One region of the Streptomyces sp. NPDC087845 genome, then DNA from elsewhere that is predicted to be linked to it. Evidence: predicted binding sites of a transcription regulator. Region 1 holds the regulator's gene; the other holds the start of a gene.

What was found. The regulator HspR, encoded in region 1, represses chaperone genes until heat shock. The targets are predictions, from matches to a motif close to TTGAGNNNNNNNNNCTCAA.
Region 2: lon (endopeptidase La) is a predicted target of HspR. The motif match lies at 6,071-6,089, and genes of this name have one in related genera.

Annotation. Positions count from the first base shown of each region.
Region 1 is NZ_JBIUVC010000002.1:194,770-210,564, forward strand. Features, by position in the region: gene ACIOMQ_RS06415 (YbjN domain-containing protein) at 1-238, opposite strand, end outside; gene clpB (ATP-dependent chaperone ClpB) at 400-2,985, opposite strand; gene ACIOMQ_RS06425 (TIGR03618 family F420-dependent PPOX class oxidoreductase) at 3,221-3,625, shown strand; gene ACIOMQ_RS06430 ((2Fe-2S)-binding protein) at 3,798-4,118, opposite strand; gene ACIOMQ_RS06435 (hypothetical protein) at 4,115-4,450, opposite strand; gene ACIOMQ_RS06440 (helix-turn-helix transcriptional regulator) at 4,561-5,559, shown strand; gene ACIOMQ_RS06445 (hypothetical protein) at 5,688-5,861, shown strand; gene ACIOMQ_RS06450 (JmjC domain-containing protein) at 5,953-7,149, shown strand; gene ACIOMQ_RS06455 (heat shock protein transcriptional repressor HspR) at 7,424-7,870, opposite strand; gene dnaJ (molecular chaperone DnaJ) at 7,872-9,062, opposite strand; gene grpE (nucleotide exchange factor GrpE) at 9,156-9,806, opposite strand; gene dnaK (molecular chaperone DnaK) at 9,803-11,656, opposite strand; gene ACIOMQ_RS06475 (sugar transferase) at 11,959-12,789, shown strand; gene ACIOMQ_RS06480 ((Fe-S)-binding protein) at 12,892-15,159, shown strand; gene ACIOMQ_RS06485 (Yip1 family protein) at 15,396-15,795, shown strand, end outside.
Region 2 is NZ_JBIUVC010000021.1:23,909-39,703, reverse strand. Features, by position in the region: gene ACIOMQ_RS35490 (multifunctional oxoglutarate decarboxylase/oxoglutarate dehydrogenase thiamine pyrophosphate-binding subunit/dihydrolipoyllysine-residue succinyltransferase subunit) at 1-820, opposite strand, end outside; gene ACIOMQ_RS35485 (ATP-binding protein) at 1,078-2,154, opposite strand; gene ACIOMQ_RS35480 (response regulator transcription factor) at 2,151-2,888, opposite strand; gene ACIOMQ_RS35475 (spermidine synthase) at 3,112-3,804, opposite strand; gene ACIOMQ_RS35470 (rhomboid-like protein) at 4,254-5,090, shown strand; gene ACIOMQ_RS35465 (nucleotidyltransferase) at 5,017-5,871, opposite strand; gene lon (endopeptidase La) at 6,112-8,544, shown strand; gene ACIOMQ_RS35455 (polysaccharide deacetylase family protein) at 8,824-9,582, opposite strand; gene ACIOMQ_RS35450 (lysozyme) at 9,807-10,664, opposite strand; gene ACIOMQ_RS35445 (MarR family winged helix-turn-helix transcriptional regulator) at 10,889-11,386, shown strand; gene ACIOMQ_RS35440 (hypothetical protein) at 11,691-12,476, opposite strand; gene ACIOMQ_RS35435 (nitrate- and nitrite sensing domain-containing protein) at 12,843-15,795, shown strand, end outside.

The DNA of each region.
Region 1 (15,795 bases):
AGAACGTACGGACCGAGAAGACCTGCTGCTCGTCCTCGCCGCGGAACATGAAGTACGTGCGGAAGTCCTCCCACGGCGCCGCGAGGTCGCCCTCGTCGTCGACGACGTACTTCAGCTCCATCTGTTCCAGGAGCTGCTTGACGAGGTCCTGGTCAGGGACGACGGGGCCCTCCGGTCCTGCGGCCTGCGGTTCGGGCTGGCCCCCGAAATTAGGAATCGAGGACGGATCGATGCTCACCGTGTTTTTCCCTTCGTGCGGTTGCCGCCATCCTCTCCCATGGCGGGCGGGGGATGGCAAGCCCGGACGGGCCCGATCCGCCACAAGCTGACACGCGGCCGGTGTGCGGACCGGGCCCGCCGGGCCCCGTACGGGGTGCCGGCGGCACGGGGCCGGGGTGATTACGCCGCGGGGCCGACGCGCAGTCCGTCCCCGGACCGGTCCACCCGGACGGTGTCCCCGTCCTTGATCTCGCCCGCGAGGATCTCCTTCGCGAGCCGGTCGCCGATCGCCGTCTGGATGAGACGGCGCAGCGGCCGTGCTCCGTAGGCCGGGTCGTTGCCCTCCTCGGCCAGCCAGGCCAGGGCGTCCGGGGTGATGTCGAGGGTGAGCCTGCGCTCGGCCAGGCGTCCGGCGAGCCGGTCGATCTGGAGCTTCGCGATGTGCGCGAGCTCGTCGCCGGACAGCGCGGAGAAGACCACCAGGTCGTCGAGCCGGTTGAGGAACTCCGGCTTGAACGAGGCCCGTACGACCTCCAGGACCTGCTCCTTCTTCACCTCGGGCTCGGTCAGCGGGTCGACCAGGAACTGGCTGCCGAGGTTGGAGGTCAGGATCAGGATGGTGTTGCGGAAGTCCACCGTCCGGCCCTGTCCGTCGGTGAGCCGGCCGTCGTCCAGGACCTGGAGCAGGATGTCGAAGACCTCGGGGTGGGCCTTCTCGACCTCGTCCAGCAGGACCACGCTGTACGGGCGGCGGCGGACCGCCTCCGTGAGCTGGCCGCCCTCCTCGTAGCCGACGTATCCGGGCGGGGCGCCGACCAGCCGCGCCACGCTGTGCTTCTCGCCGTACTCGCTCATGTCGATGCGGACCATGGCCCGCTCGTCGTCGAACAGGAAGTCGGCGAGCGCCTTCGCGAGCTCCGTCTTGCCGACACCGGTCGGTCCGAGGAAGAGGAACGAGCCGGTGGGCCGGTCGGGGTCGGCGATGCCGGCGCGGGTGCGGCGCACCGCGTCCGAGACCGCGCGCACGGCCTCGGTCTGCCCGATGAGGCGCTTGCCCAGCTCGTCCTCCATGCGGAGCAGCTTCTGGGTCTCGCCCTCCAGCAGACGTCCGGCCGGGATGCCGGTCCAGGAGCCGACGACGTCGGCGATGTCGTCCGGGCCGACCTCCTCCTTCACCATCGTGTCCTTGGCGGCCTCCTGCTCGGCCTCGGTCGCCTCCGCGAGCTCCCGCTCCAGGCCGGGGATCTCCCCGTACAGCAGCTTGGAGGCGGTGTCGAAGTCGCCGTCGCGCTGGGCGCGTTCGGCCTGGCCGTGCAGTTCGTCGAGGCGCTCCTTCAGCTCACCGACGCGGTTGAGGCCCTGCTTCTCCTTCTCCCAGCGGGCGGTGAGTCCGCGCAGCTCCTCCTCCTTGTCGGCGAGGTCGCGCCGGAGCTTCTCCAGGCGCTGCCTGGAGCCGGGGTCGGTCTCGTTCTTGAGGGCCAGCTCCTCCATGTGGAGGCGGTCGACGGCGCGCTGGAGCTCGTCGATCTCGACGGGCGAGGAGTCGATCTCCATGCGCAGCCGGGACGCCGACTCGTCGACCAGGTCGATGGCCTTGTCGGGGAGGAAGCGCGAGGTGATGTAGCGGTCGGACAGGGTCGCGGCCGCCACCAGCGCGGAGTCCGCGATGGAGACCTTGTGATGGGCCTCGTAGCGGCCCTTGAGACCGCGCAGGATCGCGATGGTGTCCTCGACGCTCGGCTCCGCCACCAGCACCTGCTGGAAGCGGCGTTCCAGGGCGGGGTCCTTCTCGATCCGCTCGCGGTACTCGTCGAGCGTGGTCGCGCCGACCATGCGGAGCTCGCCGCGGGCCAGCATCGGCTTGAGCATGTTGCCGGCGTCCATGGCGGAGTCGCCGCCGGCGCCCGCGCCGACGACGGTGTGCAGCTCGTCGATGAAGGTGATGATCTGCCCGTCGCTCTCCTTGATCTCGGAGAGGACGGTCTTCAGCCGCTCCTCGAACTCGCCGCGGTACTTCGCGCCCGCGACCATCGCGCCGAGGTCGAGCGAGACGAGGCGCTTGTTCCGCAGGGACTCGGGGACGTCGCCCTTGACGATGCGCTGGGCGAGGCCCTCGACCACGGCGGTCTTGCCGACGCCGGGCTCACCGATGAGTACGGGGTTGTTCTTCGTACGCCGCGACAGGACCTGGACGACGCGCCGGATCTCCTGGTCGCGTCCGATGACCGGGTCGAGCTTGCCTTCCCTCGCGGCGGCCGTGAAGTCCGTACCGAACTTCTCCAGGGCCTTGTACTGGCCCTCCGGGTCGGGTGTGGTCACCCGGCGCCCTCCCCTGCTCTTCTCGAATGCGTCCAGCAGCCTCTTCGCACTGGCCCCCTGACCGCTCAGGATCTCACCGGCGCGGCCGCCCTCGGCCGCGATGCCGATCAGCAGGTGTTCGGTGGAGAGGTAGTCGTCGCCCAGCTCCTTCGCGCGCTGCGCGGCATCCGCGATGACGGCGAGCAGCTCGCGGTTGGGCTGCGGAGGGGCGACGGTCGACCCGGTCACGCTGGGCTCCGCGCCCAGGAGCCGCTCCGTCTCGGTGCGTACGGCGACCTGGTCGGCCTCGACGGCGGCGAGCAGGTCGATGATGTTCTCGTTGTCCTCGCCCGCGAGCAGCGCGAGCAGCAGGTGCCCGGGGGTCAGATCGGGGTGTCCGTCCTTCACGGCCCTGCTGGTGGCCGCGTTGATGGCATCCCGGCTCTTGTTGGTCAGCTCGGCGTCCACGTGCGCTTTCTCCTCCTTGCGATGGCTGGCTCTCTCCACAACACTGACTGAGTCAACGTGTACAAAGTTGAGTCTATTCCACTCAACCCCACGGGGCACTTTTCTTCCGGGTCCGAGTCCCGCTCCAGTTCCGGGACCGGGACCGGGACCGGGTCGGATTCCGAGTCAACCGGCCGGAGAGGACCTCCGCCACCGCAGGACGATGTGCGGGCCCGCACTGCCTACGCTGTCCCCCATGGCAGCCGACATAACGAATCCGAGCCCCGAGTACCTCGCGTTCTGGCGCGAGCACCACCTGTGCACACTGACCACCCCCCGCGCCGACGGCACACCGCACGTGGTGCCGGTGGGCGTGACGTACGACCCCGGGGCCGGGCTCGCCCGCGTCATCGCCAACAAGAACAGCCGGAAGGTCGCCAACGTCCTGGCCGCGGGCCCGGACGGCGCACGGGTCGCGGTCTGCCAGGTCGACCGGCGCCGCTGGGCGACCCTGGAGGGCCGCGCGACGGTAAGCGCGGAGGCGGAGGCGGTCGCCGACGCGGTACGCCGCTACGAGGAACGCTACGCGCGCACGCCGGGGCCCAACCCGGACCGCGTCGTCATCGAGATCGCCCTGGACCGGGCGCTCGGCAGGGCGTGAGGGGAACCCGGCGGGGCGTGAGGGGAACCGGGCCGGGCCGAGCGGGGCGGGCCGGGCGGGCGGGAAACCGCGGACTCCGCCCCGGGCAGCACAACGGCGCCATCGTGTTCAGGTCACGATGGCGCCGTTGTGTGGGGGAGTGACTGAGCGACATGTAACGACGGGGGATCGCTCAGGCACTGCGGGGGGTGGCGGAAATAGTCTCTGGCTCGAACAGCTGGTGGTCCCGCCGGTCGAGGTTGACGAAAATCATGTCGTACCGAATCGCGCAGCGGACGGGCTGCGGTGCTCCCCGCGGCTTGCGGAGGCAACGGTAGGCACGTACTTCGTCGTCTTCTTCCCGTGCGACAACGATGGGGTCGCCGAACAGAGTGACCATCAACGAGTCGCCACAACGGGGGATGGCCGTGACGAGATCGATGAAATGCCAGCCTGATCGGTAGGCCGTGGCCATCTCTCGCCGGAAGGTTCGGTCGTCCGGCGGGATGGTCATGCGCTCAGCTGGGTCGGCTCGGACCAGGCGATGTCACCGGGCGCGGCCGCCGCCTCGACGTTCCACGCGATGTCGCCCGGCACGACCCAGGCAATGTCGCCCGGCGCGACCCAGGCGATGTCGTCCGACGCGGAGGCCGGCGCGACCCAGGCGATGTCGTCCGACGCGGGCGCCGCCTCAACGCTCCACGCGATGTCACCCGGCACGGATGCCGCCTCGGCGTTCCAGGCAATGTCGCCGGCGCCCACCGCTCCAAGGCCCAAAGCCGCGACGAACGAGGCGGCAAGCACCGAGCGAAGCACTCGCTTATACATAGTCAGCTTCGTCCTCACTTGTGGATTCTTCTCCCCCGCACCTAAGACGATGTCTTACCTGGGCAGGCGAACACCACCGAGTCAATGCATCATGTTCCTGCATGTTCAGGAACCTGGGGGGTGGAGGTATGACCACAAGAGACACAAAACAGGCGCATCCTCATGGGATCACCGAGCTCTGTGACGCCGGAAAACGCCTCTATGCCAGCGCACTTCGCTCCGGACGCATCGCCCGCAGTGAAGTGGACTCGGCGCCCTGCCTGATGGACTTCACCCTCCTGCACCCGGACCCCGACGACTCCGACTGGCTCCGTCCGGTCCCACCGTCCGCCGCCCTGGCTCAGCGCCTTCACCCCATAGAGCGCGAGATCCAGGAACGCCGGCGGCACTCCGTCGAACTGGCCGAATCCTTCGAACCGTTCATGGACATCAGCGCCCAGGACCCGCCGACGACCCACGCCATCACCGTGCTGGAGGGAGTCAACCGGATCAACGCGGCGCTCGATCTCGCCACGGCCGAGTGCCGTACCGAAGTCCTCACCGTCCAGCCCGGAGGCGGGCGGAGCGAGGACCGCCTCAGCGAGGCCCTGGAACGGGGCCTCTCGGTGGTGGACCGCGGCGTCAGCATCCGCACGCTCTACCAGCACACGGCCCGGCACAGCCCTGGAACCCTTGCCTACGCGGAGCGTCTGCCCGAAGGCAAGGTCGAGATCCGGACCCTCGAAGAGCTCATCGAACGCCTCATCATCTTCGACCGGACCGTCGCCTTCATCCCGGCCCAGGACGACCGCCAAGTCGCCCTGGAACTACGCCACCCCGGGCTGGTCGAGTACCTGGTGAAGGTCTTCGAGCAGCTGTGGACCCGCGCGGAGCCGTTCCTCGAAGAGATCAGGTACGAACAGACGCCCAAGGGCATCAGCGGAGTACAGCGCTCCATCGCCCAGCTCCTCGTCGAAGGAAACGTCGACGACTCCATCGCCCGCCGGCTCGGTATGAACGTACGCACCTGCCGCGCGCACATCGCCAAACTGAATGCCGCGCTCGGCAGCGGCAGCCGCGCCCAACTCGGTTACCTCATCGCACAGTCAGGAATCCTGGACCAGGGCGCCGATCGCGACACACTCTGACGCCAAGTCATGGGAATTCGCCGTTGAACCGGATTTTTCACTCTGCCGATGATCCCAACCGCCGGTGAACGTGCTTCGATGGCACTGTTCACTCGGCATCGAACCTCTGATCGGACGGAGCGATACACATGAGCGCCACACAGAGCACCCTCAGCAGCGATGACCTCCTCGTGTCGGTGGAGGTGCTGGGGAGCATGCACGACCGCTCCGACGGTGCCGACCCGCTCAGCGCCGCAGCAGGCGACATCGCCTGGGACATCGCCTGGCCGAACGTCGCGACCGACGCGCCGCACCGCGTCTGAGAGCCGGCTCCGCAGGACGGCAACGGGGCCGCGTCGTCGCAAGGTCGCGCGGCCCCTCGGCGCCACCAGGGTTTCCGCATCAGGAGGGGCAGTGGACCACGGACTGGTCGCCGGTATCGAAGAGGCACTGGGGTGGGACGGCCCGCGTCGTCTCGGCACCGGGTTCGCCCGGGGCAGCCTCCGCGACCCGGGTCTGGTCACGCGCATGCTGACTCCCGCCCGGCTCCTGGACCTGGCGATGCGCAGGCGGCTGGGAAGTCCGCAGATACGCTGCTTCCAGGACGGCCGGGAACTGCACCCCGGCGCGTACCTGGGCCAGGACACGGGCGGTGCGGGCCAGGCCGGCCTGGTGAACATGCGCCACCTCGGGAACCTCCTGCGCGAGGGGGTGACGATGGTGCTGGACCGTGCGAACGTCTTCGACCCCACGCTCGAAGTGGCCTGCCGGGCCATCCAGTGGTGGTCGGGCGAACGGGTCACGGTCAACATCTACCTCACCACGAACGGCGCCGACGGCTTCGGCCTGCACTGGGACGACCACGATGTCCTCGCCGTCCAGCTCTCGGGCGAGAAGGACTGGGAGGTACGGGGCACGTCGCGCGTCGCGCCGCTCCACCGCGACACCGCCCGGAACAACGACCCCAGCGAGGAAACGCTCTGGACCGGCACCATGAACCCCGGCGACGTCATGCACATCCCGCGCGGTCATTGGCACCGGGCCGGCCGAAGCGGTCGCGGCTCGGGGCACAGCCTGCACATGACGCTCGGGTTCACCACGCGGACCGGGGCGGACTGGCTGTCCTGGCTCGCCGACCGGTCCCGTGAGAACGAGCTCTTCCGTCGCGATCTGGACAACGCGGCCGGCTCGGAACAGCACCAGGAACTCGTCGAGGCGGCCGTCCGGCTCATCGGGTCCCGCACTCCCGCAGACTTTCTGGTGACGCGGGAGCAGGACGTCGCCCCGCCCCGGCACGTCCCCTTCCTGGAGACGTTCGGGCACCTTGCCTCCGTCGTCTGCATCAGCGAGTTCCGTCCCCGGTTCCGTGATCTGGGCCAGACGGTCGAGGTGCTCTCCTCGGGGAAGAAGCTCACGTTCAAGGCCCGGGCCCTGCCTGCCCTGCGTCTCCTGTTGAGCGGGCGGCCGGTGCATCTGGACCGGGCGGCCGGCACGGTGGGGGACGAGGTGTACCCACTGGCCGAGATCCTGACGCAGCACGAATGGTGCGCACCCCTCACACCCGAGCTGTCCTCGGGCTACTCCGGTCTCGTGGCGGACGCGGCCCCCTGACCGGGCGGATCGCACCGGAAGAAGAACCAGGGGACACCGACCCGGTGGCCGTCCCCGTCGCGACCGTTCCCCGTCCGTCACACCAGCCCACAGCCGTTCCCGGCCCGTCACACCAGTCGCAGCCGTCCCCGTCGCAGCAGCAGGCCACGCCTGCGGACGGATGCCGCCGTTCCCGGTCCAGGACGACGTACATGGCGTGCGGCCACGGGCGAGGCCCGCCACCCCGGTGAGGAACGGGTGACGGGCCTCGCTCGTCGTGCGGGTGCGAACCCGCTCAGTCCTTCGGCCGCTTCGGCCGCCAGACCACCAACGCGCTGGTCTGCTGCACGTCCTGGTACGGCACCAGATCGCGCCGGTACGAGGCGTGCACCTGGGCCTCGCGCTGCTGCATCGCCGCCGCCGCGCCGTCGAGGGACGACGAGAGCTCGGCGACGCGCTGCTGGAGGGCCGCGACCTGGTTCTCCAGCTCGATGATGCGCTTGATGCCGGCGAGGTTGATGCCCTCGTCCTGCGACAGCTGCTGCACGGTGCGCAGCAGCTCGATGTCGCGGGCCGAGTAGCGTCTGCCGCGCCCGGCCGTGCGGTCGGGAGAGACCAGGCCCAGGCGGTCGTACTGGCGCAGTGTCTGCGGATGGAGGCCCGAGAGCTGGGCCGCGATCGAGATCACGTACACCGGCGATTCATCGGTCAGTTCGTACGGATTGCGTCGTCGGCCGTCCACCTCAAGCTCCCTTCGCTGCCTGGAAGAGCTCCGCCCGCGGGTCACGGCCCGCAGTCGCCTTCCGGTAGGCCTCCAGTGCTTCCCTGGCCTCGGTGGTGAGCTCGCCGGGCACCGTCACCTCGACGGTGACCAGCAGGTCGCCCCGGGTGCCGTCCTTGCGTACGGCGCCCTTGCCCCGGGCGCGCATCGTGCGCCCGTTGGGAGTCCCGGCCGGCAGTTTCAGGGTGACCGGCGGGCCGCCGAGCGTGGGCACCTTCACCTCGCCGCCGAGCGCCGCCTCCGTGAAGTCGACGGGCACGGTGACCGTGAGGTTGTCGCCCTTGCGGCCGAACACCGGGTGGGCGTCGACATGGACCACGACGTACAGATCGCCGGCCGGTCCACCGCGCTCGCCCGGACCGCCCTTGCCGCGCAGCCGGATCCGCTGGCTGTCCGAGACGCCCGCCGGAATCCTGACCTGCATGGTCCGGGAGGACTTCGCCCGTCCGCTGCCCTTGCAGACGTCGCAGGGGTCCTGGGCGATGAGGCCCCGGCCCTTGCAGTCCACGCAGGGATCGGTGAGCGAGAAGCCGCCGCCGGTGCCGCGCGACACCTGGCCGGTGCCGAGACAGGTCGGGCAGACCCTGGGGGTGCCGTTCTTGTCACCGGTGCCGGAGCACGCCTTGCAGGGCGCCTGGCTGGACATCCGCAACGGGACCGTGGCCCCCTCGACCGCCTCGGTGAAGCTGAGCGTCACCTCGGACTCGATGTCCTGGCCGCGGCGCGGCTGCACCCGCGTCCCCGTACCGCCCCGGTTGAACAGGCCGCCGAAGACATCGCCCAGTCCGCCACCGGCGCCGCCGAAACCGCCGGGTCCGCCGCCCGCGCCCCCGCCCTGGGTGCCTCCGAAGAGGTCGCCCAGGTCGAAGTTGAAGTTGCCTCCGGCGCCGCCGGGGCCGGCCCTGAAGCCGCCGTTCCCGAAGAGGGCGCGCGCCTCGTCGTACTCCTTGCGCTTCTTGGTGTCGCCGAGGACGTCATTCGCCTCGGAGATCTCCTTGAAGCGCTCCTCCGCCTTGTCGTCGCCCTTGTTGGCGTCCGGGTGGAACTCGCGGGCGAGCTTCCGGTACGCCTTCTTGATCTCGGCGTCGGTGGCGTCCTTGGGGACGCCGAGGACCTTGTAGTAGTCCTTCTCGACGAAGTCCTTCGTGCTCATCGACGTCCCTCCTTCCGGACGATCGGCCATGCGACGGGCCCGTTGGCCGGTCGCATGGCCGGGCGGTGGGCCGCGAGGTGGTCAGACGGGATGTCAGACCTCCTCGGTGCCACCGCTCTCCTCGTCGGTTGCCTTCTCTTCCTTGGCCGCGGCCGGTGTCGCACCCGGCTGGGGTTCGGCCACCGCCACCCGCGCGGGGCGGATGGTGCGCTCGCCGATCCGATACCCCGGCTGCAGGATCGCCACGCAGGTCGTCTCGGTGACGTCCGGCGCGTACGAGTGCATCAGGGCTTCGTGGATCGTCGGGTCGAAGGGCTCGCCCTCCTTGCCGAACTGCTGCAGGCCCAGCTTGGCGACGACCGTCTCCAGTGATTCGGCCACCGACTTGAACCCGCCCACGAGCTCGCCGTGTTCCCGGGCCCGGCCGACGTCGTCGAGCACGGGCAGGAGCTCGGACAGGAGACCCGCGACTGCGATCTCCTTGACCGTGGCCCGGTCCCGCTCGACGCGGCGGCGGTAGTTCTGGTACTCGGCCTGGAGCCGCTGGAGGTCGCCCGTGCGCTCATTGAGCGCGGTGCGGACCTGGTCCAGCTGGGCCGTCAGACCGACTGTCTGTGCTGCGTCCCCGGCCGGGGACGCCTCCTCCTCCGGAGAGGAAGGGGCGTCCTTCGGCTCGGCTCCGTCGGGGGTGGCGCCGGAGGGGACGTCGGGCTTCTCCTCGAAGCCCGGAGTCTCCTCGGTCACACCGCACCGCCCTTCGCGTCCTTCTCGTCGTCCACGATCTCGGCGTCGACGACGTCGTCGTCGGCCTTGGCCTGCTGGGCGCCCGGCTGCGGGTCACCCTGCGGGCCGCCGTCGGCCTGGGCGTTGGCGTACATCGCCTGGCCCAGCTTCTGGGAGACGGCCGCGACCTTCTCGGTGGCGGTACGGATCTCGGCGCTGTCCTCGCCCTTGAGCTTCTCCTTCAGCTCGGTGAGCGCGGTCTCCACCTCCGTCTTCACGTCAGCGGGGACCTTGTCCTCGTTGTCCTTGAGGAACTTCTCCGTCTGGTAGACGAGCTGCTCGCCCTGGTTGCGGGACTCGGCGGCCTCGCGGCGGCGGTGGTCCTCCTCCGCGTACTGCTCGGCCTCCTCACGCATCCGGTTGACCTCGTCCTTCGGCAGCGAGGAGCCGCCGGTGACGGTCATCTTCTGCTCCTTGCCGGTGCCGAGGTCCTTGGCGGCGACGTGCATGATGCCGTTCGCGTCGATGTCGAAGGCGACCTCGATCTGCGGGACGCCGCGCGGGGCCGGCGGCAGGCCGGTCAGCTCGAACATGCCGAGCTTCTTGTTGTACGCCGCGATCTCGCGCTCGCCCTGGTAGACCTGGATCTGCACGGACGGCTGGTTGTCCTCGGCCGTCGTGAAGATCTCGGAGCGCTTGGTCGGGATTGTGGTGTTGCGCTCGATGAGCTTCGTCATGATGCCGCCCTTGGTCTCGATACCGAGGGACAGCGGGGTGACGTCGAGCAGCAGGACGTCCTTGACCTCGCCCTTGAGGACACCGGCCTGGAGCGAGGCGCCGATGGCGACGACCTCGTCCGGGTTCACACCCTTGTTGGCCTCCTGGCCACCGGTCAGCTCCTTGACGAGCTCGGCGACGGCCGGCATACGGGTGGAGCCACCGACGAGAACGACGTGGTCGATCTCGGAGAGCTGGATGCCCGCGTCCTTGATGACGTTGTGGAACGGGCTCTTGCAGCGGTCCAGGAGATCAGCGGTGAGCTGCTGGAACTGCGAGCGCGTGAGCTTCTCGTCCAGGTGCAGCGGGCCCTCGGCGGACGCCGTGATGTAGGGCAGGTTGATCGTGGTCTCGGTCGAGGACGAGAGCTCGATCTTCGCCTTCTCCGCGGCCTCGCGCAGACGCTGGAGAGCCATCTTGTCCTTGGACAGGTCCACACCGTGCCCGTTGGCGAACTGCTTCACCAGGTAGTCGACGACGCGCTGGTCCCAGTCGTCACCACCGAGGTGGTTGTCACCGTTGGTGGCCTTCACCTCGACGACGCCGTCACCGATCTCCAGCAGCGACACGTCGAACGTGCCGCCACCGAGGTCGAAGACGAGGATCGTCTGGTCGTCCTTGTCGAGCCCGTACGCCAGCGCGGCGGCCGTCGGCTCATTGACGATACGCAGGACGTTCAGGCCCGCGATCTCGCCGGCCTCCTTCGTCGCCTGACGCTCGGAGTCGTTGAAGTACGCGGGGACGGTGATGACCGCGTCGGTCACCTTCTCGCCCAGGTACGACTCGGCGTCCCGCTTCAGCTTCTGCAGGATGAAGGCGCTCATCTGCTGCGGGTTGAAGCTCTTGCCGTCCAGGTCGATCTTCCAGTCAGTGCCCATGTGGCGCTTGACGGAGCGGATGGTCCTGTCGACGTTGGTCACTGCCTGGCGCTTGGCGACCTCGCCGACCAGCACCTCGCCGTTCTTCGCGAAGGCGACGACGGACGGCGTGGTCCTGGCGCCCTCTGCGTTGGTGATGACGGTGGGCTCGCCGCCTTCGAGAACGCTGACGACGGAGTTAGTCGTGCCCAGGTCGATGCCGACCGCACGTGCCATTTCAATTCCTCCAGCTTGACTACTTGAGTGCAACTGACTCAAGGATGCATGACACCCGTCCCAGTGTCAACAGACTTGAGTCGACTCGACTCAAGTATCGTGCACGCACCTCGCGCGGAGCGGAAGAGCACGAACGACACCCGCCCGCCCTGCGGGCCGCGCAGCCCCCACCCATCATCGCGCCATGGGATCGTTCTGTCACAAACTGCCGCGAGTCACGCAAAACCGACAGCCGGCCCGCTCAAGCCGGCTCAACCCGGCTCGACCCGCTCGATCCGCTCGACCCCAGGCAGGTGCGAACGATGCAGAGGCAGAAACAGAGACAGAGGCAGGCGCAGCGACCGGGGCGGCGAGGACAAGGGCGGGGGCAGGGGCAGGGCCCGTGGGCACCGCGGCGGCAGTGGCGGCCCGCGCAGCGATGGGCGCGGCAACGGCAACGGCGGCGGACGCCGCAGTGGCCGTCGGCCTCTCGGCGGACCTGGCAACGGGCCCGGCAAGGGGCACGGTGGGCAGGGCAGTGGACATGGCAGTGGGCGCGACGACGGGAGAGGCCGTCGGCCAAGCGCGTACTGGATCTGGCCCTCGGCTCGATCCTGCTGACCCTGGCCGCCCCCCTGCTCGCCGCGGGCGCCCTCGCCCTCGCGGCGCGACGGCTCCCGGGCGGCGTACTGACCCGGTCGCCCCGGGTCGGCCTGGGCGGCCGCCCCTTCGTGCTGCGCTCACTGCGCACCCGGCGGCTGCGGCTGGATCTGCTCTCCCGGCTGCCGCACGTCGTACGGGGAGACCTCTCGCTGGTCGGGCCGGAGCCCCTGGCACCGGACGACCACCGGGCACGGACCGCGGGGACCCCCGCATCCGCCGCGCCCCCCGGCGCGAGACACTGGCGACAGGACCTGAAGCCGGGCCTCACCGGCCTGGCACAGGTTCGCTCCCGCTCCGGAATGCCGTGGGACGAACCCGCCCTGCTCGACCAGCACTACGCCGAGCACCACTGGGTGGGACTCGACCTGGCCATCCTGGTGCGAGCCGTGCACGCTCCGCTGCGCCGGGCGGTCCGCGGACTCACCCGGCGCGGCAAGGCACACCTGAGCGACACAGATCACCGCCGGTGCGGCTACAGCGCGGCGGAATAAGTGGATAGTGTCAGCACAGACTGATTAAGTTACTGCTTAGTAATTGCCAGTATTCGCTTGTAGACGCTGGATCCCACCCTCGCAGGCCCGAGGAGCCCCCACATGCAACTCGCCGCGATCATCGTGTCGCTGGTGCTGACTGTCGTCGGCGTTGCGCTCATCGCCCGAGCCGTCGCGCAGATCTACCGGTTCGTCACGCTCGGACAGCCGGTCCCGGCGGGCAGCCGCACCGACAACCCGAAGCAGCGCACGATCACCCTGGTCAAGGAATTCCTCGGCCACACCCGGATGAACCGGTGGGGGATCGTCGGCTTCGCGCACTGGTTCGTCGCCATCGGCTTCCTGACGCTGCCGCCGACGCTGCTCCAGGCGTACGGACAGCTCTTCAAGGCCGACTGGGTCCTGCCGATCATCGGCGACTGGCCGCCGTTCGAGATGTACACCGAGTTCATCGGTCTGATGACGACGGTCGGCATCCTCGTGCTGATCGCCATCCGGCTGCTGAACCTGCCCTCGCGGGCCGGCCGCAAGTCCCGCTTCGCGGGCTCCAAGGCCTGGCAGGCGTACTTCGTCGAGTACGTCATCCTCGTCATCGGCCTGGCGATCCTGACCCTGCGCGGCCTGGAGGGCGCGATCCACCACGTGGAGGGCTACGAGGCGTCGTACTTCATCTCGTACCCCCTGGTCCTCGCCTTCAAGGGCCTCGCGCTCGGCACGCTGCAGAACCTCATCTACTTCACCGCGATGATCAAGATCGGCACCTCGCTGATCTGGATGATCACGGTCTCGCTCAACACCAACATGGGTGTCGCCTGGCACCGCTTCCTCGGCTTCCCGAACATCTGGTTCAAGCGGAACGCGGACGGGGAGTCGGCGCTCGGTGCGCTCCAGCCCATGACGTCCGGCGGCAAGGAGATCGACTTCGAGGACCCGGGCGAGGACGACGTCTTCGGGGTCTCCCAGGTCGAGCAGTTCTCCTGGAAGGGCATCCTCGACTTCTCCACGTGCACGGAGTGCGGTCGCTGCCAGTCGCAGTGCCCGGCCTGGAACACGGGCAAGCCGCTCTCCCCGAAGCTCCTGATCATGTCCCTGCGCGACCACGCGCACGCCAAGGCCCCCTATCTGCTGGCCGGCGGCGGCAAGGACATGGAGGGCAACGAGAAGGCGTCCGAGGAGCAGCTGAAGGACGTCCCGGCGGCGGCTCTCGCGGAGGCCGAGCGCCCGCTGATCGGCACGGTCGAGGAGAACGGCGTCATCGACCCGGACGTGCTGTGGTCCTGCACCACCTGCGGTGCGTGCGTGGAGCAGTGCCCGGTCGACATCGAGCACATCGACCACATCGTCGACATGCGCCGCTACCAGGTGATGATCGAGTCCGCGTTCCCGTCCGAGGCGGGCACGATGCTCAAGAACCTGGAGAAGAAGGGCAACCCCTGGGGGCTCGCCAAGAAGCAGCGCGTCGAGTGGACCAAGGAGGTCGACTTCGAGGTCCCGATCGTCGGCAAGGACGTCGAGGACCTGTCCGAGGTCGACTACCTGTACTGGGTCGGCTGCGCGGGCGCGCTCGAAGACCGTGCCAAGAAGACCACCAAGGCCTTCGCGGAACTCCTCCACATCGCGGGCGTCAAGTTCGCGATCATGGGCGGCGACGAGAAGTGCACGGGTGACTCGGCCCGCCGCCTGGGCAACGAGCCGCTGTTCCAGCAGCTCGGCCAGGAGAACGTGGCCATGCTGAACATGGCGTTCGGCGAGGACGACGAGGACGACTCGACGAAGAAGGCGAAGGCCGCGAAGAAGATCGTCGCGACCTGCCCGCACTGCTTCAACACCATCGCCAACGAGTACCCGCAGCTCGGCGGCGAGTACGAGGTCATCCACCACACCCAGCTGCTCCAGCACCTCATCGACGAGGGCCGGCTGATCCCGGTGACGCCGGTCGAGGGCCTGATCACGTACCACGACCCGTGCTACCTGGGCCGTCACAACAAGATCTACACCCCGCCGCGCGAGATCATCGCGAAGGTCCCGGGCCTCAGGAACGAGGAGATGCACCGCCACAAGGAGCGCGGCTTCTGCTGCGGTGCCGGTGGTGCCCGGATGTGGATGGAGGAGCGGATCGGCAAGCGCATCAACAACGAGCGCGTCGACGAGGCTCTGTCGCTGAACCCCGACATCGTCTCCACCGCCTGCCCGTTCTGCCTGGTCATGCTGACCGACTCGGTCAACGGCAAGAAGAACGACGGCAAGGCGAAGGAGTCGGTCCAGGTGGTCGACGTGTCGCAGCTGCTGCTGGACTCCGTGAAGACCCCGGCCGACCCGGCCGGTGAGACGGAGTCGGCGGACGCACCGGAGCCGGAGCCGGTGAAGTAGCTCGGGCTGCCGTGCGACAGCAGCGGCCGGACCTGCCTCGGGGGCAGGACCGGCCGCTGCTGCTTTCCCGCACAGGTCCCGTGCCCCGCCCCTCGGGCCAACCCTCCGGGGCCCCCAGGATTCCCCCGGAGGTACCCCCGGGATTCCCCTAGGGGATGTCACAGCTCGGCCGCAATGGCGGGCAGGTTTCCCAGGCCCTCTCACCGCACCCGAGCGGACCAGGTACGTTCGATGACGTGGCTGGATTCAGGATCGGACGCGGCCGGGACAACCGCACCCCGCAGCAGGCGCAGCAACAACCGCGGCAGCAGCCGTACGGCACACAGGCACCACCGCCGTACGGGCAGCAGCCATGGCCACCGACGGGAGGCAACGGCGCCCCGCCCCCGTACAGCAACGGCGGGCCGAACGCCGGCTACGGCAACGGCGGCGGCTACGGCGGCAACGGCTACAACGCCGCCGGCCAGGGCGGTGGCAACCACGGCGAACCGGAGTACTTCGGCGACCCGTACCAGCAGCCCCACCACCCCCACGGATCCCCCCAGCAGGGCGACCCGTACGCCAACTCCCCGGGACACACCCAGGCGTTCAGCATCGGCGAGGACCCGTACGGCGACGGCAACACCTACCGCGCCG
Region 2 (15,795 bases), on a different contig from region 1:
TCTTGATGGCCGCGACGACCAGCTGGCGGTCGCCGTTCGGCTTCACCAGGTCGATGGCCAGACCGAGGTTGACGTGCTCCGGCTTGACCAGGGTCGGCTTGCCGTCCTTCAGCGCGAAGGAGTGGTTCATCGCCGGCATGGCCTTGAGGGCCTGCACCATCGCGTACCCGATGAGGTGCGTGAAGGAGATCTTCCCGCCCCGGGCGCGCTTGAGGTGGTTGTTGATGACGATGCGGTTGTCGAAGAGCAGCTTCACCGGAACGGCGCGCACGGACGTGGCCGTCGGCAGCTCCAGCGAGGCGTTCATGTTCTTCGCGACGGCGGCCGACGGGCCGCGCAGCGTCACGTACTCGGGGCCGGCCGGGGCCTCGGTGGCCGGAGCCGCCGCGGGCTTGGCCGGGGCCTCGGCGGCCGGAGCGGCCTTCACCGGGGCTGCCGGGGCAGCGGCGGCGGGGGCGGCCTGTGCGGGCGCCGGAGCCGCGGGCGCGGGGGCCTGCGCGGCCGGAGCCGGGACCTGTGCCGGAGCGGCCTGGGGCGTGGTGACCGGTGCGGTGGCGGCCGGTGCGGTGGCGGCCGGGGCCGGGGTCACCGCAGCCCCCGCGGTGCCGGGAACGGGCTTGTCCGCCGTGCCGGACGTACCCGGCTTGTAGTCGGCGAAGAAGTCCCACCAGGCGCGATCGACCGAATTGGGATCCTGGAGGTACTGCTGGTAGATCTCGTCGACGAGCCACTCATTGGGGCCGAAAGCCGCAGCCGGGTCGGAACCCGGGCTGGCTTGGTCGGTCGAGATGCTCGAGTTACTGGGGGACTGAGACGACACGGCGGCAACCGCCCTCTTCCGCTTCACAAGGTGATGGACAGCGGAAATCAAGGCTACGCCTCCCCAGCCGTTCCATGCAGGCCGGGCCGGTCTTCGTCGTGCAAGTCACATCGGAAGGCGGGTTTCGGCGCAGGAATTGGCGGGAAACAAGCATGGTTCCGCTTCGCTCCGGGTACGCGGGACCGCAGCTACGGCCCCTTGGACCGTACCCCTTGAAAGGAACACGCAGAACGTGCCCTTCCGGTTCGAACCATATGTCAACCTCGCGGTTGCGGAATCCCCGGAAGAGTGACCTGGATGCGGCAGCCGCGAGCAGATTCGGCCACGCCGATGCGCCCGCCGTGCAGATCCACCGCCCAGCGCGCGATCGCCAGGCCCAGGCCCGTACCGCCGTCGCTGCCCGGCCCGTGCGGGGACGGCACCTCGCCGCGGTTGAAACGCTCGAAGACCCGGTGCCGCTCGGACTCCGGAATGCCCGGCCCCTCGTCCAGGACCTCCAGCGCCAGCGACTCCGGCCCGGCGCCGCGCCGCGCCAGGACGGTGACCCGGCCGTGCGGCGGGCTGTGCTTGACAGCGTTGTCGACCAGATTGGCCACCACCTGGTGCAGCCGCTCCGCGTCCGCGTGCGCGGTCAGCTCGGGCGGTGACACATCCAGATGCAGATGTACGTCCTTACGGGTGTGGTTCCCCGAACCGGAGGACAGCCGGCGGTGCGAGGCGGCGAGGTTCGCCTCCTTCAGTACGCCCGACAGATACGGCCACACCTCGAAACGGCGGGACTTCAGCGTGACCACCCCGCTGTCCAGACGGGACAGGTCCAGCAGCGTCTCCACCAGTCTGCCGAGCCGCTCCGTCTGCTTCAGCGCCGTCCGCATGGTCTCGGGATCGGCCGAGGACACCCCGTCCACGACGTTCTCCAGCACGGCTCTCAGCGCCGCGATGGGGGTCCGCAGCTCATGCGACACATTGGCCACCAACTCCTTGCGGTGCCGGTCCACGGCCTCCAGATCGTCCGCCATGAGGTTGATCGTCTGGGCCAGGTCGCCGAGCTCGTCGCGCCGGTCGGCACCACTCACCCGTCTGGTGTAGTCGCCGTGCGAGATCGACCGGGCCACGGTCGTCATCTCGTCCAGCGGCGCCGTCAGGCCGTGCGCCACGAACTGGGTGATCAGCAGGGTCGCGATCACCGAGAACACCGTGATGAAACGCAGCTCCGTCCGGGTGCGCAGGGCCACCATCAGCAGCCCGGTGGTGATGAACACCGAGACCACCACGAGCGTGCCCAGCTTGGCCTTGACCGAAAAGGGGCGCAGTCCGGAACCGGGCCGGGTCATGGGGCCGGGGTCTCCAGGGCGTAGCCGACACCGTGCACGGTACGGATCCGCTCCGCACCGATCTTCCGGCGCAGCGCCTTGATGTGGCTGTCGACGGTACGGGTGCCGGAGGCGTCCGCCCAGTCCCAGACCTCGGCCAGCAACTGCTCCCGGGAGAGCACCGCGCGCGGCGTATTGGCCAGGCAGACCAGGAGATCGAACTCGGTCGGCGTGAGGTGGACGTCATCGGCGCGCACCCGGACCCGGCGCTGCGCGTGATCGATCTCCAGCTCGCCGAGGCGCAGAATGCCGCTGCGCGGAGTGACCGCGGCCAGCGCCGCCCGCTCCACCCGGCGCAGCAGTACGTGCACCCGGGCCGCCAGCTCACGCATCGAGAACGGCTTGGTCATGTAGTCGTCGGCGCCGACACCGAGACCGACCAGCATGTCGGTCTCGTCGTCCCTGGCGGTCAGCATGAGCACCGGCACCGGCCGCTGGGCCTGCACGCGGCGGCAGACCTCCAGGCCGTCGAAGCCGGGAAGCATGATGTCGAGCACCATCAGATCGGGCTGCCACGCCTCGGCCGCGTCCACGGCCGCGGGCCCGTCGAGTGCGGTCTGCACCAGGAAGCCCTCCGCCCGCAGCCGGGCGGAAATGGCATCGACGATCGTGGCGTCGTCCTCGACCACCAGCACCCGGCGCTGCGCGCCCGGGGTGGCCGCGACACCGTTGTGGGTGGTGTGTGTCTGTTCCATCGCCCCGCCCCTGCCCGTTCTCACGGGGGTCATTCCCCCGGACGCACGGTCTTCGCTTGTGGATTTCATGGGTGATCCCGTCACCGGTCAGCAGCGTAAAGGCAGCGGGCCGCTCTCGGCTACGCAGGGTGTAACGGCAGGGGCGCGACGAAGTGGCGGAGTGTCGGCCTTGTGGCGCTTGGCCCCCGGGCGTCCGGGGGCCAGGAATGTCCGACGAGGGCTCTCAGACTGTCCGAAGTGCGAGATGCACCACGTCGGGAACACCTCGGGCAACACGCACCTCTTCCGTCCGTACCCCGCTGAATCCGGCATTCCGCAGGGCCTGTTCGAAATCCGCGGACGGCTGTGCGGACCAGACCGCGAGAACGCCGCCCGGCGTCAGCCGCTCCCGGCAGTCCGCCAGACCGGCAGGGGAGTACAGGCTCGTGTTGTCCTCGGTGACGGTCCAGTCCGGTCCGTTGTCGATGTCCAGGCACAGAGCGTCGTAACGGTCCGTAGTCGTGCGCAGATACGAGACGAGATCCGTCGTCAGGATCTCGGTCCGCGGATCGGCGAGCGCCGCGCCGGAGATCCGGGCCAGCGGCCCCGCCCGGTGCCAGTCCACGATCGCCTGCTCCCGCTCGACGACGGCGATCCGCCCCCACCGCGGCTCGGCGGCGGCCCGCACGAGCGAGAACCCGACCCCGAGCCCTCCGATGAGCACCGCCGGTGACATCCGGCCGTCGGGCAGGGCGGCCAGCGCCGCGTCGATCAGCAGCCGCTCGGAGCGCCCGTCCGAGGTGTCCATGAGGAAGCATCCGTTGGCGATGATCTCGAAGTCGTCCCCCCGCTCCCGGAGGACGACTTCGCCGTACGGGCCTTCCCGGCGGTCGAGCGTGAGGGGGGCGAGGGGGTCGGGGCCGTGGATCTCGGGCATGGCGTGGCTCTCCGGTCGATGGCGGACGTGAGGGACGGACGCGGGCGGCGGACGCGGGTGACCGCCGCGGTCCCCGCCATCCTGGCCGGTCCGCGCGTCCGGGGGCCAGCGGATTGCCGGATTCATCCGAAGACCGGTGGATTGCTGGATTCGTACAAGGCACCGTCGGGCACGGCCGGTGTACAGGCCGTCGGGCAGGACCGGTGCGCAGGCGCGGTGCGTACAGGCCATCGGGCACGGCCGGTGCACAGGCGCGGTGCGTATAAGCGGCGCATGGGCGCGGTGCGTATATCCGGCGCACGGGCACGGTGCGTATAAGGCGCACGGGCACGGTGCGTATAAGAGGACGTGCGGCCGGTTCGCACGCCGCTCGGGCCATGGACAGCACGGAGATGATCACGGAGGGCGGGACGTTGCTTCGCGGGCTTGTAGGGAAGGGGCCTCGCGCGGTGCGTCGGGGCAGGGGCAGGGCGGTTCGCGAAGACGAGCCCGCGGCCCCGCTGCCCGACGCCGTTCCGCGTCGGCGCCGTACGGAAGCCGTCGCCTCTCCACCTGTCCGGGAGCCCCGGGCGGGCGGTACGGCCCGGTGGGCCCGCCGGTGCCTGCGGCTGCTGCCGACACCCACCGGTACCCCGTTCACCTTCGGGTACCTACTGGTGCTCGTCGCCACGTCCCTCTTCATGGAGTACGGCGATCCGGACACCGTCTCCGCCGTGCTGCGCGAATCGAGCACGGACGTCGCGCATCTGCGTGAAACCCCGCTGCTGGTCCTGGTCGCCAGTGCCCTGTGGGTCGTCGGCGGGCTCGGTTCCCCGTACCTCTTCGGCTTCGCTCTGGTGCTGACCGCGCTGGAACGCCGCGTCGGGGGACGGCGCGCCGCCGGGGTGTTCCTGTTCGGCCATGTCGTGGCGACCCTCGCCACGGAGATCCCGGTCGGGCTGTCCGTGGCGGCCGGTCGTCTGCCGGAGTCCTCACTGCACCAGCTCGACTACGGCATCAGCTTCGGGGTGATGGCGAGCGTGGGTGCGCTCGCCGGGCTGCTCACGCCGTGGCCGCGGGGGCTGGTGCTCGGCGCGGTCGGCGCGATGCTGCTGCGTGATCTGCTCGACCTCGACAACCCCCTCGCCGCCTGGGGCCACCCGCTGGCGCTGCTGCTGGGCCTGGCCTGCCGGCCGTTGCTGCGCCGCGCCGGTGCGGCGGGGGGCGCGGGGGTCAGGGGCGCGGGGCCTTCTTGCCGTGGACGGCGAGATACTCGGCTGCCAGCCAGGGCGCCAGATCGTCGATGAGCGTCGCGAGGACGGCCGGGTCGGCGGACGGGGCGCGGCCCGTGCGCGCGGCCGTCCGCATCTGCTCGATCCGCTCCGGGAGGTCCGGGTAGTAGCGGGCGAACACCTCGGCAGACTCGGTCAGGTCGCTGGTCCAGCCGCCCCACTGCGGCATGACCAGCGTGAAGCCGGACCGGACGAGGCGGCGGGCGACGCCGCGGCTGAGACTACGGCGTTCGGCGTCCGTGGCGGCTTCGGCGGACCGCCGCCGCCAGCGGGGGAGCAGGAGGTGGAGGTCCCCGTTGGTCTCGCGGGCGAGCAGTGGCGTGGGGCGGTAGCGCGGCAGCCGCGCGGCGAGGTCCTCGCCCAGCAGCGGGGTGCAGAGGCAGGCGAGGAAGAAGCCGAGATCATTGCGTTCGAATGTGCTGGTGAGGGTCTCGGCGGCGGCGAGAAGGACACCGACCCCGTCGATCTGGCCGAACGAGCTGTCCAGCTCGGCCTCGATGGTCCGGGCCGCCGCCCGGTCGGCCTCGGTGGGCTCGGCACGCAGGGCGAGCAGCAGGTCCAGATCGGAGACACCAGGAACAGCCGTGCCGCGCGGAATGCTCCCGTAGATGTACGCGCTGTGCAGCCGCGCGCCGTCGAACGCCTCGGTGATCCGGGCGCGAGCCGCCTCCACCACGGGGGCGAACACCACCGGCACCCGGCTCAGTGAGCCCTCCCGCCGGATCGTTCCGTCCGGGCTCAGCCCTCTGTCGTCGCTCGTACCCGTACCCGTACCCGTACTCGCACTCTCGCTCATGTCGGCACTCTGCCCGGTGTTCCGGCCGGTTGCCGATGGGTTTTCGCGGACGGGAGCGGCTCGGACGGTCCGGAATCAAGGGGGCGCGCGTGGGGTTCAGCCTGTGTGCGGGGTCCGACGCGGCCGTCCGGCGTGCGAACGCCTCAGGCGATCGCTCACAGCGAACATGCCCTGGGGAACAAGGGGCGGCTCACAAGCATTGAGTCTGCATAGCTCAAGTTGACTGCCGAAGGGGAGATCATGGCTATCGATTCCAATGCGGTCACTCCGCTCGCCCTGCCCGTGCTGCCGCTCGACGACGAGGTCGTGCTGCCGGGCATGGTGGTGCCTCTGGACCTGTCCGACACCGATGTACGCGCCGCCGTGGAGGCCGCACAGGCCGCAGCCCGCGAGGGCGGTGGCAAGCCCGAGGTGCTTCTGGTGCCGCGGGTCGACGGGACGTACGCCGGCACTGGTGTCATCGGCACCGTCGAGCAGGTCGGACGGCTTTCGGACGGGGATCCGGGCGCGCTCATCCGCGGCCGTGGCCGGGTGCGGATCGGGGCCGGGACCAGCGGACCGGGCGGGGCGCTCTGGGTGGAGGGGACACGGGTCGACGAGGCCGTCCCCGACCCGCTCCCCGGGGCCGCTGCCGAGCTGGTCAAGGAGTACAAGGCTCTCGCCACCAGCTGGCTGAAGAAGCGCGGCGCCTGGCAGGTCGTGGACCGGGTCCAGCAGATCGAGGACATCTCCGCGCTCGCCGACAACTCCGGTTACTCGCCCTTCCTCACCACGGCCCAGAAGGTGCAGCTCCTGGAGACCGTCGACGCGGTCGCCCGGCTGAAGCTCGCCATCCAGTGGCTCGGTGAACACCTCGCCGAACAGGACGTCGCCGAGTCCATCGCCAAGGACGTCCAGGAGGGCGTCGACAAGCAGCAGCGTGAATTCCTGCTGCGGCGCCAGCTCGACGCCGTACGCAAGGAGCTCGCCGATCTCAACGGCGGTCCTGGTTCCGGCGCAGACGAGTCCGACGACTACCGGGCGCGCGTCGAGGCCGCCGGACTTCCCGAGCACGTCCGCGAGGCCGCGCTCAAGGAGGTCGACAAGCTGGAGCGCTCCTCCGACCAGAGCCCCGAGGGCTCCTGGATCAGGACCTGGCTCGACACCGTTCTCGAACTGCCGTGGACGGAGCGGACCGAGGACGCGTACGACATCCCCGGCGCCCAGCGGATCCTCGACGCCGAGCACGCGGGCCTGCAGGACGTGAAGGAGCGGATCACCGAGTACCTGGCGGTCCGCAAGCGGCGTGCCGAGCGCGGTCTCGGCGTCGTCGGCGGACGGCGCGGCGGTGCCGTGCTGGCGCTGGTGGGCCCTCCGGGCGTGGGAAAGACCTCGCTCGGTGAGTCCGTCGCGCACGCCATGGGCCGCAAGTTCGTCCGCGTCGCGCTCGGCGGTGTGCGGGACGAGGCGGAGATCCGCGGACACCGGCGCACCTACGTCGGTGCGCTGCCGGGACGCATCGTCCGGGCCGTCAAGGAGGCCGGTTCGATGAACCCGGTCGTCCTGCTCGACGAGATCGACAAGGTCGGCTCCGACTTCCGGGGCGACCCGGCGGCCGCCCTGCTCGAAGTCCTCGACCCGGCCCAGAACCACACCTTCCGCGACCACTACCTGGAGGTCGAGCTCGACCTCAGCGATGTCGTCTTCCTCGCGACGGCCAACGTCCTCGAAGCCATCCCGGAGGCCTTGCTCGACCGGATGGAGCTGGTCAGGCTCGACGGCTACACCGAGGACGAGAAGGTCGTCATCGCACGTGACCACCTGCTTCCGCGTCAGCTGGAGCGGGCCGGTCTGGAGAAGGACGAGGTGGCGCTCGACGAGTCCGCGCTGCGCAAGCTGGCCGGGGAGTACACCCGTGAAGCGGGCGTACGGAATCTGGAGCGGGCCGTCGCCCGGCTGCTCCGCAAGGTCGCCGCCCAGCACGAACTGGGCGCCAGGGAGCTTCCGTTCACGGTCACCGAGGCGGATCTGCGCGGTCTGATCGGACGGCCGCACCACGTCCCCGAGTCCGCCCAGGACCCGGCCGAGCGCCGCACCGCGGTGCCGGGCGTGGCCACCGGACTCGCGGTGACCGGCGCCGGCGGCGACGTGCTGTTCGTGGAGGCATCGCTGGCCGACCCGGAGACCGGGGCGTCCGGACTGACCCTCACCGGTCAGCTCGGCGACGTCATGAAGGAGTCCGCGCAGATCGCGCTGAGCTTCCTGCGGTCGCACGGCGCGGAGCTGGAGCTGCCCGTCGCGGACCTGAAGGACCGGGGGGTGCACATCCACTTCCCGGCGGGCGCGGTCCCGAAGGACGGCCCGAGCGCCGGCATCACGATGACGACGGCGCTGGCCTCGCTGCTCTCCGGACGGCTGGTCCGGACGGATGTGGCGATGACCGGTGAGGTCTCGCTGACCGGACGGGTGCTGCCGATCGGTGGCCTGAAGCAGAAGCTGCTGGCCGCGCACCGGGCCGGGATCACCACCGTGGTGATCCCGAAGCGGAACGAGGCGGACCTGGACGATGTCCCGGCCGAGGTCCTGGACACCCTGGAGGTCCACCCGGTGACGGATGTGCGCCAGGTACTGGAGATCGCCCTCGCGCCGGCCTCCGCGGCCAGGCCCGGGGAGAGGATCCCGGCCGCGGCGTAGGCGCCATGGCGTGACGGGCGTGGCACCACGTGCGCGACCGGTACGGACGGCCCGCCTTCCCGGCGACGGGTGGGTGGGCCGTTCCGTGCGCGCGGGGTGCTCTCGCGCCTCCGCCGTCCGGGGTGCGGCGGGTTCTTTTGTACGTCCGCCGTCGCGCGCCGGGCGCTTTCGCGCCTCCGCCGTCGTGCGTGCGCCGGGTGTACTTCCCTTCCGTCCGCAGGGATCCGGAGTACGGATCCGGGGCGGTCGGTACTCCGGATCAGCGGTCGGTACTCCGGATCAGGGGCGGTAGATGGTCCCCGGGACCGGCTCGGCGGGGGCCATCAGCTGCGGGACGGTGACGAAGGTGTAGCCCTGCTTCTTCAGCGCGTCGATGATGCCGGGCACGGCGGGCACCGTCCCCTTGTAGATGTCGTGCAACAGGATGATGCCGTCCTTGCTCGCCTGATCCAGGATGCGCTTCTTGATCAGTGCCGAGTCGGTCGTGGAGTAGTCCTTGGCGGTGGCGCTCCACAGGATCTGGGAGAGTCCCAGGTCCTTGCTGATGTCCGAGACGGTGTCGTCGGTACGGCCCTGCGGCGGGCGCATCAGACGCGGCTTCTTGCCGGTGATCTCCGCTATCGCGTCCTGCGTCTTCTCCAGCTCGGCGCGTATCTCGGCCGGCTTCTTGTCCGTCAGGATCTCGTGGGACCAGGTGTGGTTGGCCACCTCGTGCCCCTCGGCGGCGAGCCTGCGCACGGTGTCGGGGTGCTTCTTGACGTGGTTCTTGCCCAACAGGAAGAAGGTTGCGTGCACCTTCTTCTCCTTGAGGATGTCCAGCAGATGCGGGGTGTCCTCGCCCGGCCCCGCGTCGAAGGTCAGCGCTATGCACTTCGCCTTGCGGCAGTCCACCGGACCGAAGGAGCCCTTGGCGTCGGAGCCCGCGTCACCGCGCGCCGAGCCCGGCGCGGTGGTCTGCATGGAGCAGCCGCTCAGCGTCAGGGTGAGTGCCGTCACAAGGGCGGCGGCCAACCCTGTACCGATCGACTTCGTCTTCATGGACAAGGCGGGTCACTCCTCCGTAGCTGAACAGGGCACACGATGTGCGGCCGAGAAGGACTATACACGTGGTGTATACACCGAATGTGTAGGGGTCTTCGGTTTCGGCTCGGCGGGAGAAGTGCCTGGTCACGGGAGCGAATAGAGGAGGGCCCCGGTGGCTGGGTGGGTCACCGGGGCTCGGTTGTGCGACGTGGTGGACCGCGCGGGTGCGGCGGGTCGGCTCAGCCGTTGGCGAGAGCCTGCACGCGGTCGAGCGCGCCGTTGAAGTGGCTGTGGTCGCCGACGTACGGGCCGGACGAGGTGTACTGCCACATCGTGTAGAAGCCCCAGCCGGCCGGGAGCTCGCCGACCGTGCTGCTGTAACGGGCCACCCACAGCGGGTTGGTGGCGCCGAAGCTCGCGTTGTTCCCGGTGCAGGCCTGCCACCAGCTGGTCGCGGTGTATATGACCGCGTCGCGGCCGGTGCGCGCCTTGTAGGTGTTCACGAAGTCGCGGATCCAGGAGACCATGGAGGCCTGGCTCAGGCCGTAGCACTGGTCGCCGTACGGGTTCCACTCGATGTCGAGCGCGCCCGGCAGGGTCTTGCCGTCCTTGGACCAGCCGCCCCCGTGGTCCACGAAGTAGTTGGCCTGGACGGCGCCGCTCGTGGTGTTCGGGGTGGCGAAGTGGTACGAGCCCCGGATCATGCCGACGTTGTACGAGCCGTTGTACTGCTGGGCGAAGTACGGGTTCGTGTAGTAGGTGCCCTCGGTGGCCTTGGTGTAGGCCCACTTCACGCCACTGTTCCAGAGGGTCGGCCAGTCGACGTTGCCCTGGTAGCTGGCGACGTCCACGCCTTCGGTCTGGGCGGCGCGGGTGTCGCGCGGCAGTCCGCCCTGGCCGTCGTGGGCCACGACGCCCATGCCCATCGTGGCCGTGCCCCGTGCGGGCTTCTTGGCCGCGGCGGCGGAGTCGTGGACACCCGCCGCGCTCGCCGCGCCGGGCAGGGTGAGGAGGAGGGAGAGGGCTGCGAGCAGGGTTCCTGCTGCCGCGAAGCGCGAGCGGCGGGACGTTCCGGATCCGGATCTGAGCACCGGCATGTGAGTGCCTCCGAGGCCTCGGTGGGGGGACGCGCTGATCCCAGGGGCGCGGGGGCACCCCTGTAGACATGTCATGGTGTGAACATGCCATGTATGACGCTACGCACGTAGACCCGTGTCGCGGAAGGGGGTCTGGGCGCTGCCGTTGGTCTACGCCTGCGAAATACTGGCCGAGCTGCGGCGATGACCAGCGGCGAAAGAAACTTTCAGTGGCGGGAAAGCTTATGAGGGGTGTTGACGTGCACGGGAGCGAAAGCGGTAGTGAACCCGGCGCGACCGGAGAAAGTGGTGTGGACCACGCATTCCTTGCGCTGGAGCGGGAGTTGGCCGTATTCCTGCGCCGGGCACGGGCCAATTCCGGGGAAATGGCGCGCGAGGTCCACCCCGAACTGGAGGCCGCCGCCTACGGACTTCTCGTACGGCTGGAGTCGGCCGGACGGCAGCGGGCCACTGATCTCGCGGCCTACTTCGGCGTCGGCAAGGCGACGATGAGCCGTCAACTGCGTGCCCTGGAAGACCTCGGGCTGGTGGCACGCGAGCCCGATCCGGCGGACGGCCGGGCCTTCCTCGTCCGCCTCACCGCCGAGGGGCTGGCCCGCTACCGCAGTGTCCGCGACGCCCGCCGCGACCGCTATGTGCGCAAGCTCGCCGACTGGGACCGGGCCGAGGTGGCCGAACTGGCCCGGCTGCTGCACCACTTGAACGCCCGCGCGGAGGACTGACGCGTCGGGCCTTGGGCCCGGGGTACCGGATCACGGGCCCCGGGGTACCGGATCACGGTTCGGTGCCCCGGGGCCGGCGGCTCGGCGCCCGGCCCCGATCGGGCGTCTGGCCCCCGTCGGGCGCCCGGCCCCGGCCCGTCCCCGGCCCGTCCCCGGCCCGTCCCCGGCCCGTCCCCGGCCCGTCCCCGGCCCGGCCCCGGCCCGTCCCCGGCCCGGCCCCGGCCCGTCCCCGGCCCGGCCCCGGCCCGTCCCCGGCCCGGCCCCGGCCCGGCCCCGGCCCGTCCCCGTTTCCCGTCGCTTCCCGTCACAGCACCGCGTAGACCGCCGTCGCGTCGTCATGCGTCTTGCTGCGGCGCAGATGCGCGCGCTCCGTGTCCGCGTCCTCCAGTGCCCTGACCCGGTCGATCAGTCCCTGTGTCCCCTCCTTGCGGAGCACCCCGAGGCAGTCCGCCCAGTCGCCCTCGCGGAACATCTCCGTCCAGCGGGCCGCCCCGTCGGTCATCGCGGCCAGCGCCCGCACCCGGCCGATCGGGGTGCGTCCGGTGACCGCGCGGGTCGCCACGGAGGGGTCGGCGGCGGCCGTGAAGAAGCCGCCCTCCTTGTTCCGCACCGTGGCGTCGGCGATCGCCTCACTGGCCAGCGAGCCCGGCGGCAGGCGGTTCAGCCGGTCGTCGAGGAGGGGGCGCACGGATCCGTCGAGCGCCTCGAACAGGAGTACGGAATCGGAGAGCACCAGATGTTCGATCTCGTGTTCGTCCCAGCGCGCCATGACGACCGTCGCCTGCGGCGTCCTCATGTGAGAAAGGTCACACGATGAGCGGTGTGTGTCGGCGGTGCGTCGAATGGACTCGGCCAAAATCTCCTGGAGGGTCAGATCGCGTCGCGAATCAGACAGTTCGACCAATGAGCCACCCAGTCGTGCGGTGAACCAGGGGACCGAGTGCACACAACCGTCGTCACCCTGCGGCGGAGTCACTCCGTCGAGCAGGATCAGCGTCCCACCTTGGCCGGAAGCGGGCAGGGCGGTGGCAACCCAGTCCTCGTTCGGGCGGTCGGTGCTGCCGGCGACGGTGGCGAGTTCGATGCGCATGCGGTCAGTCTGCACGATGCCTTCACGGGCCCTGCACGACCCAAGATTGGCCTGTACCAGCAGGTCAGGCGGGTGCCTGGAGCGGAAGGAGAGGCTCCGTGCGGCATGCGGGCGGGCATCCTGCCAAAGCACGGGCGGAAGTTCCAGCCAGCGGTCCAGGTGTGCCGGACGCGCTCCGAGGGCAGACTTGTTCGTCAACTCCGGAGTGATGTTCACTCGTTCAGGTGGCGGAGTGGTTGATGTGCGCCCCCCTCTCAAAAGCACTGGAATGGTCAGAAGCCGTACCAGCGGTCGGGGCGCTCGTTCACATGTGACCGTGCGTCACCTCTGCTTCAAGGGCGGACGAGTACAAGAATGCGAGCACCGGTGCAGAAGAAGCGGCCTCGGAGCAAGGGCAGCAGGCACAGCGGTTCCGGGGTGACGCCTCCGGCACCCGCCGAGAGCGAGGGCACCCAGCGCACCGCGCGCGTACGCAGTCGGCTGGTCGCCGGTGTCGCGGTCGTCGGTATCACCGTCATCGCCGCGGGTGCGCCCGCGGCCCTCGGCGCCTCCTCCGACCTGAACGAGTCGCAGCGGCTGGTCACCCTCGCCGAGCTGAACCAGCAGGCCATCGCGCTCGCCCACGCCCTCGCGGACGAACGTGACGAGGTCACCTCCTACATCGCGGCCGGCCGCGAGGAGAAGTCCGGCCCGGGGGCGAAGGGCAAGGGCGACCCCGGCAGCCGGAGCGCCCGCGTCGACCAGCAGGTGGACGAGATCAGGGGTGCGGCCCCGGCCGCACTGCGCCGCGACCTCTCCACCATCCCCTCCCTGCGCCGCGACGCGCTCAGCGGCAAGGGCACGGCGCTGGAGGCCCATCAGGCGTACTCCGAGGTCATCGCCAAGCTCCACGACCTCGCCGACGAACTCGCCGAGAAGACCCCACCGCGCGCCGCCGAGGCCACCCGCGCCCCGCTCGCCCTCGGCCGGGCCACCGAGCAGGCCTCCGCCACCCGGGGGCTGCTGCTCGCCGCGCTCTCCGTGCCCGGCAAGGCGTCGTCCCCGCAGACCGACCCGTTCACCGGCCTGCCCGTCCAGGGCCAGGACCAGGGCAGCAGCAAGGACGACCGCACCCGCGACGAGCTGAGCGCCGCTGCCCAGCAGGCCCGGGTGGGCGAGCTCTCCTCGCTCGCCGACTTCGACCAGGCCGCGGGCTCCACCGCCCGCGACAAGCTGTCGTCCACCGTCACCGGGCCCGAGGTCAACAGCGCGGAGAAGTACCTCAACTCCCTCACCGACCGTCCCGAGCTGTCCGACGCCGACCAGCGGGTCAGCAGCAAGAAGGTCGAGGCGGCCCTCTCCGCCCGGATCGACCGGATGCGGGGTGTCGAATCGGCCCTCGGCACCGCACAGGTCCAGCGCCTGGAGCAGCTGCGCGACGACGACGTCACCGCGCTCGAACTGCGGATCGCGCTGCTCGGCGGCTGTCTGCTGATCGCCGTCGGCGTCTCCACCGCCGTGGCCCGCACCCTCACCCAGCCGCTCGCCGTCCTGCGCATCGGTGCCGCCCGCCTCGCCGCGGAGCCCGACACCGCCGAACCGATCCGCTACACCGGCCGCAACGACGAGTTCGCCCAGGCCGTACGGTCCATCAACGCCCTGCACGGCAAGCTGCACGGACTGCTCCACGAGTTCAACGGCCGCTTCGAGAGCCTGCAGACCGAACGCGCCGAGCTGATCGCCGGACGTGAGGCGCTCACCCTCCAGCGCGCCGAACTCCAGGTCATGACCTCCGACCTCACCGCCCAGCTGGAGCGGCTGAAGAACACGGTCCACCACACCTTCGTCAACCTCTCGCTGCGCACCCTCGGCCTCGTCGAGCGCCAGCTCGGTGTCATCGAGAGCCTGGAGGAGCGGGAGCACGACCCGGAGCGGCTGGCCACCCTCTTCAAGCTCGACCACATGGCCACGGTCATGCGTCGGCACAGCGAGAACATGCTGGTCCTCGCGGGCGCCGAGCACGGGCACGGGCACGCGAGCCCGATCCCGCTGGTCGACGTGTTGCGCGCGGCCGTCTCCGAGATCGAGCGGTACGAGCGGGTCACCATCCAGTCCCTGCCGCCGCACGCCCAGATCGCCGGCTTCGCCGCCGACGACCTCAGCCACCTCGTCGCCGAACTCCTGGAGAACGCGACCTCCTTCTCGCCGCCGGACTCCCATGTCCAGCTCTCCGGCTGGCTGCTGGAGACCGGCGAGGTGATGCTCTCCGTCCAGGACGAGGGCATCGGGATGTCGGCCGTGCGGATGAGCGAGCTCAACACCCGGCTCGGCGACCCGACGTTGTTCGATGCGGGCGAGCGGGACGACAAGGGGGCGCCCGGGGCCGGACTCGGCCTCCAGGTCACCTCCCTGCTGGCCGCGCGCCACGGCGTACGGGTCCAGCTGCGCGACCACAGCGGCAGCGGGGTCACGGCGGTCGTCGTCCTGCCCAAGACCCTGCTGCCGAAGGCACCACCGGCCGCCACGCCGCCGCCGGTGCAGGTCTCCGGGGACGCGCCCGCGCTGAACCTTCCGGGGTCGGTCGCCGAGGCCAACTCCAACGCGCTGCCGACACGCACGCTCGCCCTGCCGGGCGACCCGCTGATCGCGGCGGCGGAGCAGACGATCCGCGAGTCCGGGGCCGCTTCCGAGCCCGCGCCCGAGCACGCCCCGGACAGCGCCCCCGCGCCCGCCCCGGCAGCAGCCGAGGCCGAGGCGGAGATCACGATGCAGGTCCGCCTTCCGGTGGTTCCGGAGTTCGCGGACACCTCGGAGTTCACGGCGCCCGACCCGTACACCATCGGCCCCGACCGCCACGAGCGCACGGCCGACGAATTCCCGGAGCCGTACACCGCCCAGGCGCAGGCTCAAGCCCAGGCGCAGGCTCAGGCCCAGGCGCAGGCATCCGCGCCGTACGCCGCCCCGGCCCCCGCTCCTGCCCCGGAGCCGTACACCGCACCCACTCCCGTCCCGGCCCCCGCGCCCGTCGCCGACGCCCTGCCCGGCCCCCGGAAGCCGGAGCAGCAGTCGCAGGAGCGCTCTCCGCAGCCGCAGCAGGAGCGCATCACGGACAAGGGGCTGCCCAAGCGCACCCCCAAGGTCGTCAAGCCCACCACGGCGCCCAGCGCCGAGCGCAAGGGCAGCCTGGACAAGGAGGCGCTGCGCCGTCGGCTCGGCGGCTTCCACCAGGGCGCGAGGGACGGCCGCCGGGACGTCGAGGCGGAGATCGCCGAGATCACGGCGAACCAGCCGTTCCCCGGGGCCGCGGCACACGCCGGACGCCCCGCGCACACCGAGCACA